DNA from 2 places in the Terrisporobacter glycolicus ATCC 14880 genome. Region 2 is predicted to be linked to the other one. Evidence: a T-box and tRNA genes for the amino acid it is inferred to sense, from the RefSeq annotation. Region 2 holds a T-box; the other holds one or more tRNA genes.
The links. A T-box is a leader RNA that pairs with one kind of tRNA and senses whether it is charged. The one in region 2 lies ahead of tyrS (tyrosine--tRNA ligase), so its partner is inferred to be a tRNA-Tyr.
Positions count from the first base shown of each region.

Region 1 (7,123 bases), 1.7 Mb from region 2:
GTTTTATAATTATGTCCACAACTACTTCTCTTCAAGTGACTAAGATTAAAATTTTTAACAGTTCTATTTGTCTTATATTTCAATATAATATCAACAAAATTAATTTTTTCTATATTTTCTATTATCTCTTGACCTATAAAATTATCAAAATCATTTTCTGCATTTTTAATAGCATCACCTATTTCTCTATGCAAAACATTTTTTATAATTTCTACTTGAATACATTCTTGTCTATACTCAATTTCTGTATCATAAAAATTTAAATATACTATATATGTACCTTCGTTTTTTAAATTGTTAACTATAGAAAAATCTTTAAAATTATTGTACTTTCTAGAAGTTGAGTTTATTAGGTATTTAATATCGTTAAATTTTACTATTTCCACGTTGGTTTTAGTCATAATATCACCTCCAAAAGTATATAATATCACTTTTTTCTATATTTTGTTAATTCATATAAAAAATTCATTATATATTTAATAAAAAAGAACCCTATTTTTAGAATTCTTCTTGATTATTCAACATAGCAGGAAGTTCATACACTATTTTCAACAACATCTCAATAAATTTCATAGTTTTTTCTGCATCTTCTTTGCTTATGATATTAATTTCATGGGTTGCATTATTTCCTATTTTTCTGATTTGATCTACCCACCCTTTTGAATTTGGTGGTATATACATATTTTTATCTAACCAATTAACATAATAAAAAAATGATTCATTTTCATTTGCTCCTAGGTTAACAGATATATTCATTAGCAATTTTCTACAACATAAAGCTACTGAAGTAAATGCATCTACACTAAAACAATTTCTAGCTTCTTTATATAAATCTACTACTTCTTCATGTGTTATATTTTGAATATTTGAACCAATTTTCACTCCTGGATATTGCTTTTCTTTATCATCAAAAAATGTTGGTTTATTGCACTTTGGGCATATATATATGTTATATTCACGATATGAACCACCTAACATACCAATTCTTTCATCAGTATGAAAACCCCTATCATTTCCAACGTTCAAGCCACAATAACCACATATATAATTTTTACATTCCAAATGTATAGTTTCTTTCCAATCCATAATATCCCCCCTTTTTACATTATAAAACACTCTAATACTCAAGTCTTTACTTTTTTATATTTTTATTTCTATATTTCAATTTATCTTTATCTCTTTTAGCTTCAATCAATTCCTCTACTAACTTTATATACTTAGCATCACTACTTACTCTAACGTGACTTTCAAGCAAATATAAGTTATTTGTTTTAGGTGTTCTTTTATTGATACAGTTTTCTATAATAGTCTTTGACATATTGAATGAACGAAGATGCGTATGAGATTTTTCAAAAGGTTTTAAAGTATTATAAACTATATATCCATTCTTAACTGCCAATATAATATATTCTTTTCTTGAATACACTTTCTTTGCACCATCAGTCTTATCAAAGTTAGGTACAGATTTCATTAGATCATCATACTTAAATAAATCTTCTGGCATCTCTGTAACCTCGGCTATTAATCCTGCATCAATCCAACGTTTCATTTTCAACACACCTTTCAAACATAATAAAAAGAGCAACTAAATTATTAGCTGCTCTTAATGAGGGAATATTATGAGTAAATTACACAAGGGAATTTGTAGAATCGAACTACAACATAACATGAAAGGTTATTGGTCCACCATTCCCACAAAGAAAGCCTAGCGATGTTAGAACTAGGCTTTAATTATAGGTTATACAATATATAGTGTTTATTGAAATAATTAAACTATTTGTTACTACTACTATTTTTAAGTAAATGTTAATCGCATTACCCTACGATTAATTTATATTTTTACAACTTTTATGTTGGGTTTATTAGTTTTCCTTCTATTGAAGCCATAGCAGGATTCGAACCTACATCTACGGATTACGTCCATAATTTTGCCGTTTAAATTATATGGCTTGATTAATTTTATACTGTTATCATCCAGTCTAATACGTATTGGTTAGCCTTTAGAATCGAACTAAAGATAAGTTTTTAATATCATTCTTGGCCTTCGATATGATTTAATCCCTTATAATCCAATGCTAACATATTGAGGGAAGGCTTTACCGTACCTTTCCCTCGACAGACAACTTAAATTTGTATGAGAATTTAAGTCATTTCTTTATTTAATCTTCCATAATACAATATTATCATGGCTTATAGTATCATTTCATATCATCATTTTGTTTCTCACATATTTTTTCTAATATACTTTTATGATGTCTATGTATTTGTGCCCATCTATAATTAACTTCAACACATATCTTTTCCCACTTCATACCTTCTAAATATCTAAGTCTCATTATATTTCTATCTATTGAATCTTCTATTTTATCTATACATTTTTCTATTTTCATCTGTTGTTTAAATAACTTGTCCTGCTTTTTATTATATATATCTATTAATTCTTCTATTTCTCCTAGTAATTCTCCTAATCTATCCTGCTCCGGTTCTGGTTTAGGCATATCATCTATTATCATTGATTTTATACTAGTTTTCTTTTCTTTAAGAAATTCTATCTTTTCTTCAATTATTTTTATTTCTCTTTTAGTTTCTATGTACTCCTTTAATTCCTCTTTTGTCATGTATATTCCCTCCAGTCTTCTACATCATTTCTTCTATATCAATTTGTGGAATAAAACTACTTGAGCCACATTCACATCTATAAACCCCTTCTAAAACATCTATATCAAGTTCATTCTTAATCACTCCACAACAACTACATCTTAGATCCATTGTATCTGGTTGTTTTGGTATTAAAAATATAACATTACCTTCTTTAACTTTCCTCATTTATTTCAATTCCTCCATAGCTACTTTATTTATTTTAAAAGAAAACACACAATATCCTTGTTTTAGACCATATTCTCCACTATTGAGTATATAACTTATCCTTCCAAATACACATCTACCACTAAATTCATTTCTTATATTATCAAATTCTTTCAGCTCTATTTCATCACCAGTTTGAAAATCTCTATCATTTTTTCTTATTTCAAAAGTTTTCTCACCTTTAATCACTCTTTCAAAGTACTTAGGTAATATCTTTAGCTCATGTATTCTCATAAGTTCCTCCTATTTTAATTTCCCTTTTCTTCTTCTCAACTCTTTCTTTAACTCCGTTGTTGAGTATGCAGCTAGTGGATTTTGTTCAATTTCTCTTCGTTGTCTATCTTCTTCTTTTGCAAACTTTTCCATTAATTCTTTCATAGGGTCAAACATTTTATTTCCTCCTAACTTATTTAATTTTTGAAATACCTAAGCCTGATTTTTCATAAAAATCTTTTTCTAACTGCTTTTTTAATTCCCCTAATGATGTTTGAACTTGTTCGCCACCACCTAGGTTAATTGTTATAGGAGTATATTTAGCTATTATAGGTTGACTTGCTTGTTCCGTGTTGCTCATACTGTTAGGAGCTTCTGCATATGCTACCATTTTTTTCTTATTGCATATATATTTAAAGCTACATTCTTTGCATTCTTTGCATTCTTTAGCTATTCTACTTAATCCCATTATATTTCCTCCTCCTGGTACCGACATTTATGCCGGTACCACTTAAAATACAATATTTAATTCCTACTTAAATTCACCAGTATTTAATCTTGTAACTATTCTTTCTTTTTTTCTATCCGTCCAGCTATATACTTCTGCCGGACTTATTCCGTATATTTCTTGAATCCAATCTATACAAATCAATACATCTGCTATTTCTTCTGCTAGATTATCTTTATCTAGTTTGCCCCTCTTAGCCTTTGAAATAGCTTGTATAAGCTCTGCATTCTCTTCCATGGCTATTGTACTGCATAAGTCCTTATTGTGTTCTACTGCTTGTCTATAATCTGTATATTCCATTTTATTTATTATCCTTTCTTGTTACATTGTAGTTATCTAATATCCAAAGCAAATCGCAATTATATCTCGAAACTTCGTAATATTTACAACTCGATTTACACTTATCATAGTCGCCTTTATTTTTATCGCAAAACTTATTGAACCCAAGTTCAAATTCTTCCGCCGTAACTGATTTATTCATCTCTCTCCCTTCAAGCATCCTAGTGCAATTATCTATCTTATCAAGCATTCCTTTATATTTAACAACCTTCTGGTTCAATCTGCATTCATTCTCTTCATGTTGCTTTATAACTTGTTCTAGAAGTTTTATCTTATTCTCTAAGTAATTATTAGATAAACTAAGTTCCTTATTTGCTTCTAGTAAGTTGCATACACTATTTTCTTTACTCTCTATATCTTTTTTTAAATTCCCAATGTCATTTATCAATTTTATATTTGCCTTTTTATAAGAATCTTTTGAACTCATAGATCTTATCATTCCGTCTTCATATTCTTCTTTTTTTCTTTTAAGTCTTTCATTCTCTGCTTTTAACTCATTTATATAGGCTCTATTGAATAGCATTACATCATCTCCCTATTTTAGAATAGGAGTTAATATTCAAGTACTAACCCCTATTCAGTTATTATTTATCCTTCGTAAAAACTAACATTTTTAATTACTATATCGCACGTTCCATCTTCATTTTGTCTTAGGCTATATTTCATAGGATCTTCAAAGTCTACTAAATTTGCACTTATTTTAAATCCAGAATCAGTCTTTATAGTTCTGTTTTCAAGTGCCTTTTCAACTACTTTTTTATCTATATTAAAATCTTTATACAGTTCTTTTTCTTCTAGATATTCCTTAAGCCCCTCTCGTTTATCTTTGTCCATATTTCCTGTAAATCTATCCATATCAAATACACTATTTTCTTTTAACATATAATTCATTAGAGATTTTATATCTTCTAACTTTTTAGGTTCATTTCCGCAGCATACCTCAAGCACTTTATTTGTAACTTTTATAAACTCTTTTGTTTTGTAACTATCATCTACTATTTTTTCTACATCTAGAAATTTCTTAATAAACTTAGATTCTACCCCCATATTTTCATACTGCTTGTCCAGTACTCTTAGTTGATATTCATCATTAAGTCCATGTGACTCTATAAGTGCTGCTTGTTTAGGTTTAGAATTGCTTAAAGCAGATTCATTTTTGTTTATGCTAACATTGAACTTATCATCAACTAATGCAATATCATGATGTATTAAGCCTTTATAATCTAATTTGACTATTGCAACCCCTCTTTGGTCTTTATTTGTGTACATCACTATTGCTAAGTCACAAGATGTTATTTCATCATTATTTTTCATTGCTTCAAATAAGTAACTTGCTATTTCTTTTGAATTTTGTATGAAACTTTTTTCATCGTAGATTATTTGTTCACTACACTGTCTTACTATGTTTTCCTCATAATTGTTGAATGCTGCTTTTCTTAGATCTGTATCTTTTATTATTCCCTTGATTGTCTTTCGAAAGAAGTTACCTATTTCTAAACTAACCTTTCCTTCAAAATCATTTAAAATTGGATTCTCGCTATTTCTATCTAGAACATGAACTATGTATTTGTTTATTATCATTTATTATTCCCTCCCTCTAATCATTCAAATAAGTTTCTTGTAGTAAGTACTTACTTAATTCAATCGCACAATAATTGCATAATGCAATTGGATTTTCCATTTGTGTTATCTCTATCTCAAATCCTTGATTAATAAAATCTCCACATTCATCACAAATTCTTGTGAAATCGTAATCAATTTCTGTTATCTTCATATTTCATCACCTATTTCATTTCTTGATATATAAGTTTATCTAGTAATTGGCTTAATCTTAGAGTGTCGTCTGTTAAGCCATACTGTGTATATAAGTTGCTAAGTATTTCTTTTAAATCCTCTAACATTTAATCACCTCTATTTTTATTATTAATTGATTATTATTTGAGAATATAAGATTAATACAGTAACATACTAACCTCATATTCTATTGTTAAAATTCTATTTGTTCACTCTTGTAAAACAATTCTCTCTCCACAAGAGGTAGTGGCTCTAATATACGTTGACTTTCTTCATATCTGAATCTATCATCCAATTCTCTTAATGTCGTTCCATCTGCTCTAAAAGGTATCGGACTATCCTTGTCCATATCTAACATATGTTGCCATAAAAATGGATATCTTCTTCTTACTACCTTTAAGCTTCTATTGTTTTGTTTAGGACATAAATAACAACCTTGCCTTTCAAATTTCCAATACATTGGATTCCAAAATCCTTTTTCTTTTATATATTTAAGACAATCAGCTTCTGTCATTCCCCATTCTGCTAAAGGTGCTTTTCTATTACTTTCTAGCTTCTTAAGTCTTTTAGGTTCATCTGCTGCTATTCCCAAATAAATGATTGTATCCTCAAACTGCTTTTGATATTCTCTAAAAGGCCTTTGCTTTAGCCTATCGTTACACCAACTATTAAAGCCTGCTGTAAATGGCCATCCATAAATCTGACCTTTAAACTTGCCTTTTTTCTTAACTGTGTAGAAGTATTCTTCAAAACTCTTTTTAGGTTTTATCCTGTCAAATATTAGATCTGGTTTAAGTTCTTTAAATCTCCTTTCACAAATTTTTATAATATTACGTTGTTCTCCAAACTCTAAACCAATATCTATATATGCAACTCTATCTAACGGCCAACCTTCTTCTATGAGTTTTAATACCATGGCTACACTATCTTTTCCCCCGCTAAAGCTAGCAATATATGTTGTAGTCATATTATCACCTACTTATTATTAGCAATTCTAATTCTTGCAAGTATGATAACTATATCTAATATCAATATCGCTATTACTGTGTAGATTAATATTTTCATTTAATCACCAATGCTTTCTATTTCCACTTCTATACAATCTTTTTCTGCAAATATTTTTTCAGCTTCTATCTTTGCTATGTATCTATCATCTGTCCATGCTTTTTTATTTAATCCATCTAGTACACTTTTGATGTAATTATCAATATCTGCTTTTGTAGGTCTTATTTTTCCTTCTAAAGCTTGTACACGTTTTTTCTGAGAATAATTCTTTGGTACCTTTAACTTAAATACTATTTTTACTTTTATATATCCATTAAAATAGTATCTATTACCATATGCTAACCTGCATATCTGTTCAAATACCTTAGTACTGCTAGGTGTATATGTTTTTCCGTTCTT
Region 1 is NZ_CP117523.1:2,532,812-2,539,934, forward strand. Features, by position in the region: gene TEGL_RS12540 (hypothetical protein) at 1-401, opposite strand, end outside; gene TEGL_RS12545 (DUF4145 domain-containing protein) at 499-1,086, opposite strand; gene TEGL_RS12550 (hypothetical protein) at 1,133-1,549, opposite strand; tRNA gene TEGL_RS12555 (tRNA-Tyr) at 1,881-1,950, opposite strand; gene TEGL_RS12560 (hypothetical protein) at 2,199-2,618, opposite strand; gene TEGL_RS12565 (hypothetical protein) at 2,638-2,826, opposite strand; gene TEGL_RS12570 (ASCH/PUA domain-containing protein) at 2,827-3,099, opposite strand; gene TEGL_RS12575 (hypothetical protein) at 3,109-3,255, opposite strand; gene TEGL_RS12580 (hypothetical protein) at 3,272-3,547, opposite strand; gene TEGL_RS12585 (MazG nucleotide pyrophosphohydrolase domain-containing protein) at 3,611-3,886, opposite strand; gene TEGL_RS12590 (hypothetical protein) at 3,888-4,448, opposite strand; gene TEGL_RS12595 (nucleoid-associated protein) at 4,514-5,506, opposite strand; gene TEGL_RS12600 (hypothetical protein) at 5,523-5,699, opposite strand; gene TEGL_RS12605 (Spo0E family sporulation regulatory protein-aspartic acid phosphatase) at 5,710-5,826, opposite strand; gene TEGL_RS12610 (phosphoadenosine phosphosulfate reductase family protein) at 5,913-6,686, opposite strand; gene TEGL_RS12615 (RusA family crossover junction endodeoxyribonuclease) at 6,785-7,123, opposite strand, start outside.
Region 1: it encodes a tRNA-Tyr, which carries the amino acid that the T-box ahead of tyrS (tyrosine--tRNA ligase) is inferred to sense. The anticodon was not compared.

Region 2 (7,123 bases):
TTTCTACAGCTACAGAAAAATCACATTCACCATATTTTTCAATTTTTTCAAAATTTTTATCTCCAGCAATTTCTCTTGTCATCTCTTCTGTGTCATGATTTGTTAATATGTTTTCTGTTAATTTTTTAAATCTTCCTTTTACTCTAACTACTGGCATACTGCCTACTGTAATATGTATATCTGACGCTTCAATTTCTATTGATATTCTTAATATATCAAATATATTCATAACCTACTCCTTGTAATTATTTAAATCACTATGTTTATTCCTCCAGGCTCTATGAATTAAGTCGTATAATTAAATTAATTACCAGAACTATATAATTTAATACTCAATTTTCAATCTTTTAATTTCGCATCGTAATCATAAATTTAAATAAAAAAAGAGATATCAATCTATAGATTAATATCTCTTGCATATAAATTACTAATTAGAATAAAACACTTACAGATTCATTAGAGAATATTTTCTTAATAGCTTCTCCAAACATTTCTGCTACTGTTAATACTTTTATTTTATCATTTTCTTTTTCTTTAGGAAGTTTTATAGTATCAAGAACTATTAACTCACTAATTGCAGAGTTTTCTATTCTTTCTATAGCTGGTCCAGATAATACTGCATGAGTACAACCAGCATATATATTTTTAGCTCCAAATTCCTTAAGTGCATTAGCTGCATTTGTTATAGTTCCGGCTGTATCTATCATGTCGTCTAACATGATAACATTTTTACCTTTTACATCCCCTATAAGATTCATTACTTCACAAACATTAGCTTTAGGTCTTCTTTTGTCTATTATCGCTATTGGAACTTCTCCCTCTAACTGATTAGCAAATTTTCTAGATCTAGTAACACTTCCTAGATCCGGTGAAACTACAACTAAATCTTCTATATTTTTCTCATTAAAGTAGCTAGCTAATAAGCTTCCTCCTAATAAATGGTCTAGTGGGATATCGAAGTATCCTTGTATTTGAGAAGCATGTAAGTCCATAGTTAAAACTCTATCTGCTCCTGCTGCTGTTATTAAGTTTGCCACTAATTTAGCTGTGATTGGATCTCTTGCCTTAGCTTTTCTGTCTTGTCTTGCATATCCGTAGTATGGTATAACTGCTGTTACTCTTCCTGCAGATGCTCTTCTTAATGCATCTATCATTATTAATAATTCCATTAAGTTGTTGTTAACTGGGTTGTTAGTAGATTGAACTACGAATACATCGCAACCTCTAACTGTTTCATTGATGTTTACGCTTATTTCTCCATCGCTAAATGTTGTTACTTGGCAATCAGCAACCTTTACTCCTATATATTCTGCGATTTTTTCAGCTAACTCCTTATTCGAATTACCTGCAATAATTTTAATCTCGCTTCCGCTAGTATTCATTACTTATCCTCCTGAAAATTATATAAATATTATTAGGTGTTTTCCTAAAATAATAATTAGCTATTTATTCTCATCTCTTTTTTCTTTTTGGACCACCCAACCTTCTTTTATAACCTGTCTTTGTCTAGCAATAGCTAAAGATCCTTCAGGTACATCATCAGTTATAGTAGACCCTGTTGCAATATATCCTTTTTCTTCAACTGTAACTGGTGCAATCAGGTTCGAATTAGAACCTATGAACGCTCCATCTTTTACTATTGATTTAAATTTATTTTTTCCATCGTAATTTACAAATACTACCCCACATCCTATGTTAACATCTTTACCCACATGGGCATCTCCTATGTATGACAGATGTGATGCTTTTGAGTTATCTTCTATTGTTGCATTTTTAACTTCTACAAAGTCACCTATTTTAACATGGTTTCCTATGTTGCTTTTTGGTCTTAAATATGCATAAGGACCAACTGTAGTATTTTCTCCTACAGTAGAATCTATTATTGTAGAGTTTTTAATCTCTGTGTTATTCCCTATAGTTGAGTTTGTTATAGAAGTATTCATTCCTATAATACACTCATTACCTATTTTAGTTCTACCATGAAGCATAGCTCCTGGATATACTATTGTATCTTGTCCTATTTCCACATCTGTTTCTATATAAGTAGATGCTGTATCTATTATAGTAACTCCATTTAATAAGTGGAATTCATTTATTCTTTTTCTCATAAGAGTTTCTGCCTTAGATAATTCTAGTCTAGAGTTTACACCCATTAATTCCTCAATTGTAGAACCATTGAATGCTCCAACTTTAAATCCTTTATCTCTTAATATTTTTATTGTGTCAGTTAAGTAATACTCTCCTTGAGCATTGTTGTTATCAAGTAAGTCTAGGGATTCTCTTAGCATCTTGCCTTTGAAACAGTAAATTCCAGAGTTAATTTCATTCACTGCTAATTCCTCAGCATTTCCATCTTTTTGCTCAACGATTTTTAGTAAATCACCATTTTCATCTCTTATTACTCTTCCATATCCAGTTGGGTTTTCAACTTTTGTAGTTAAAACTGTAGCTGTATATTCATTTTCTATATGGTAATCAAATAATTTTTTTAGGGTTTCTTCTTTTATAAGAGGTGTGTCTCCACATAAAATAACTATTGTGTCTTCATCATTTATGTATTCTTTTGCCATTTTAACAGCATGACCTGTTCCTAGTTGCTCTGTTTGCATTGCAATCATAGTATCTTCTGGTAATATATTTTTTACGACTTCTGATTCATGACCTAATATTGCTACTACGTCTTTAACACCAGATTTTTTTGATACATCTATAATATGGTTAACCATTTCTTTTCCGCACACTTTATGAACAACTTTTGGATATTTTGACTTCATTCTTGTACCTTTTCCAGCAGCAAGAATTATGGCTTTAAAGTTCATATTTTCACTCCATTTCAATAAAGTTTTTTATAATTGTTACTATTATGGTGTATTATTTGTTGAATAGTATATAATTCAATCGTATTATTGTCATTTATAATATAGCATTTTTTTTATAAAATTACTAGGTTTTTGTATTTCTTTGTATTATCTTAGTATGCACAAAAATAGCAGCAACTATAATTTAGTAGCTACTGCTATTTATTATTTTATTATTTTATTATTTTATAACTACTTTTTGGAACTTTTTCTTTCCACGTTTTATAACCATACCATCACCATTTAAATCATCTTTTGTAAACGTAGCTTTGAAGTCATCAACTTTTTCACCATCTACAGTTACTCCTCCTTGTTCCACATTACGTCTACCTTCTGATCTAGTTGGAGCTAATCCACTTTTAACTAATAATGATATTATATCTATTTTTCCATCAGTTAAATCAGCATCAGTTAATTCTGTTGTAGGCATGTTATCATGTGCTGTTCCTGAGAATAAGGCTCTTGCACTTTCTTGTGATTTTGTAGCTTCTTCTTCACCATGAATTAATTTAGTTAATTCAAATGCTAAAACTTCTTTAGCTTGGTTTATTTTATTATCTTCCCATTTTTCCATAGCTTCTATTTCTTCTAATGGTAAGAATGTTAACATACGCATACATTTGAATACATCAGCATCCCCAACATTTCTCCAGTATTGGTAGAACTCAAATGGAGAAGTTTTGTTTGGATCTAGCCATACTGCACCATTAGCTGTTTTACCCATTTTATTTCCTTCTGAGTTAAGAAGTAAAGTTATAGTTAATGCATAAGCATTTTCTCCTAATTTACGTCTTATTAATTCTGTACCTGCAAGCATATTACTCCATTGGTCATTTCCACCTAATTGCATCTGACATCCGTATTTTTCGTATAAATGATAGAAGTCAAATGCTTGCATTATCATGTAGTTAAATTCTAAGAAACTAAGTCCTCTTTCCATTCTGCTTTTGTAGCATTCAAAGCTAAGCATTCTATTAACACTGAAATGAGTTCCAACTTCTCTTAATAATTCTACATAATTTAAATCTAATAACCAATCTGCATTGTTAACTAATAAAGCTTTGTCTTCACCAAATTCTATAAATTTACTCATTTGTTTTTTGAAGCATTCACAGTTGTAATTAATTTGTTCTGGAGTCATCATTTTTCTCATATCAGTTCTTCCAGATGGGTCCCCTACCATTGTAGTCCCTCCACCAACAAGTGCTATTGGTTTATTTCCTGCCATCTGTAATCTTTTCATTAAGCATAAGGCCATAAAGTGTCCTACATGCAAACTGTCTGCAGTTGCATCAAATCCTATATAGAATACTGCTTTACCTGCATTTATAAGTTCTTTTAATTCTTCTTCATCTGTTACTTGAGCAACTAATCCTCTAGCAACTAATTCATCGTAAGTCGTCATTGACATAGTCTTCTTCTCCTTTATAATTATATTTTAAAAATCAATTTTATAATTTGTTATAATAAAAAAAGCCCTCGTCCTTAAAAAGGACGAGAGCATATCTCGCGTTACCACCTTCATTTATAAACAGTTCACACTGTTTAACTCAGCTAGTATCTAAATAAATACTATGACACTATAACGTGCGTCAAATTCGTCACAGCCTACTCAAAATTTTTTCGGTGTGAAGCTCAAAGATGTATTCATAATTAATTGTATATGCACCTCTCATCAACCGGTAACTTTCTGTTTATCTTTATTAATTATTACTTGTTCTTATCATTGCCTTTATATAAAACTAATTTTCATATTTATATCTTATGATATAATCATAATTTTATTTCATGTTTTTGTCAACATTTCTTCAAATCTAATAATATTTTTTATTTTCTATCATTTTTATTTAGATACTTTTATTATTAACTATAAAATAAAAATAATACATTATTATCTTAATAATTCTATATTTTCCATTAAAAAAGAGCCGATTAAGTCGACTCGTTTATTTATTGCAAATTTTTAAAATATTCCCACTTTATTTAATTATTCTGCAGCAACTTCCAATTGAGCTAATGCTTCTTCATATGCTTTTAAAACTGCATCCTCTAAAACTTGTCTCATTTCTGCATTTATTGGATGAGCGATATCTCTAAAGTTACCTTCTCCAACTTTTCTACTCGGCATAGCTATGAATAGTCCATTTTGACCTTCGATAACTTTTATATCGTGCACTACGAATAAATTATCAAAAGTTATTGAAACTATACATTTCATTTTCCCCTCATCAGTAATTTTTCTTACTCTTACGTCAGTTATGTTCATACCTCAATATCCCCCTTTGTGATTTTGACAAAATACAATTTACCCAATATAATTATAAACTGTTTGGTAAATAATTCTATACTTTTTAACAAATTCCTTTAATTTTTCAGAGTTTTTTTTATTTTTTATCCATAAAAATAATTATACAGTTTGAATTAGTTAGAATTACTCATCAATTTCATCATCAGTCACATTATCTAAAGTATCATCCACAACGTCTTCCGTTCTATATTCATCTTTAAAAGTTTTTAAATTCGGCTTAACAACTATTTCATTTTCTTTTGTATCTATTTCTATTAAAGATATATAATCTTCAACTAATTTATTCTCTGGTGTAGATGTTGTTATGAATACACCCGTTCCTATTACTTCTGCACCGAATTCATTCATAAGTTGAGTCATACCTTTTATTGTTCCTCCACCTCTCATAAAATCATCTATAAGAATAACTTTACTTCCTGGCTTGATAGCTTTTCTTGGTAAACTCATACTTTCTACTTTCGAATTATCTCCTGTAACATAAGTCATGCTTAATGTTGGCCCTTCAGATACCTTTATATCTTTTCTTATTATAACTAATGGTAAATTCATAGCTTTTGCAGTCATAAGAGCCATTGGTATTCCTTTTGTTTCCATAGTCACTACATAATCTGCTTCAGAGTAATCTATGTTTGAAGCAAATATCTTTCCTATTTTAGCTACAACTGTCGGATCATATATTAAATCTATTAGATATAGAAATCTTCCTGATAAAATTCTATCTTGCGAACTTATTTTTTCACATAACTCCATTAGGAAGTTTTGATTTTCTTGTATTGATGTTTTAGGTATGTATTTTACTCCACCAGCCGCTCCAGAAATTGTTATAACTTTACCTAATTGTAGTTTTTCGAATACATTTTTTACAACTAATAAATCTTCACTAATTGTAGACTTGGCAGCGTTAAATGTTTCTGTAAAATAGCTTAATGTATAAATTTTATTTGGGTTGTCAGATAATATCTTGACTATAGCACCAATTCTTTCCGTTCTCTTAAACTTCATTGTTTCAGTAACCTCCTACAATTACAACATTTATGGTATAAAGTAAATAATGCATAAGATTTTATTATATGATATAATATTAGTTATGTTTCATATATTATGGAAAAATAAATAAACTATAATATATGAATTAGTATATGCATATGATACTTAAAATATTGAACATTATTTAATTATACCACAAAAATTGTTCTTATTCATAGAAATAAATTAAATGAAAGGTGGTTTTATTATTATGAAGATACACTTCATCGGCATAGGCGGAATAAGTATGAGTGCTTTAGCTGAAATATGCCTTAATAAGGGCTACGAAGTTTCAGGCTCAGACATGAGCAAATCTTCAATGACAGATAAACTTCAATCACAAGGTGCAAAAATTTATATTGGCCAAAAAAAAGAAAACATTGTTGATGGATTAGACATGGTGGTTTACACTGCTGCTATACACACAGACAATGAAGAGCTTATGGCTGCAAAAGACAAAAATATACTGACAATAAATAGAGCTGCATTTTTAGGCCAAATAATGAGAGAGTATAAAAATTCAATAGCAGTTTCAGGTACTCATGGAAAAACTACTACTACCTCTATGTTATCAACTATATTTGGTTCAACTAACTTAGATCCAACAATCTTAGTTGGTGGTAACTTAAAGTCAATTGGTGGTAATGTAAAAATAGGTAACTCTCAAAACTTCATAACAGAAGCTTGCGAGTATACAGATAGTTTTTTAAACTTTAATCCTAAAATAGCAATCGTTTTAAATATAGAGGAAGATCATCTTGATTATTTTTCTGGAATAGAAGAAATTAAGGCTTCATTTAATAAATTCGGAAAATTACTACCTAAAGATGGTCACTTTGTAATAAATGGTGATAGCCCTAATACGGATGGAATATTACATGATGTTAAGGCTAATATAATCAAGTATGGTAAAGAAGCTTCAAATGACGTT
Region 2 is NZ_CP117523.1:163,603-170,725, reverse strand. Features, by position in the region: gene TEGL_RS01050 (type IV pilus twitching motility protein PilT) at 1-229, opposite strand, end outside; gene TEGL_RS01045 (ribose-phosphate diphosphokinase) at 432-1,382, opposite strand; gene glmU (bifunctional UDP-N-acetylglucosamine diphosphorylase/glucosamine-1-phosphate N-acetyltransferase GlmU) at 1,443-2,819, opposite strand; gene tyrS (tyrosine--tRNA ligase) at 3,040-4,263, opposite strand; T-box leader at 4,346-4,594, opposite strand; gene spoVG (septation regulator SpoVG) at 4,846-5,124, opposite strand; gene purR (pur operon repressor) at 5,290-6,168, opposite strand; gene murC (UDP-N-acetylmuramate--L-alanine ligase) at 6,404-7,123, shown strand, end outside.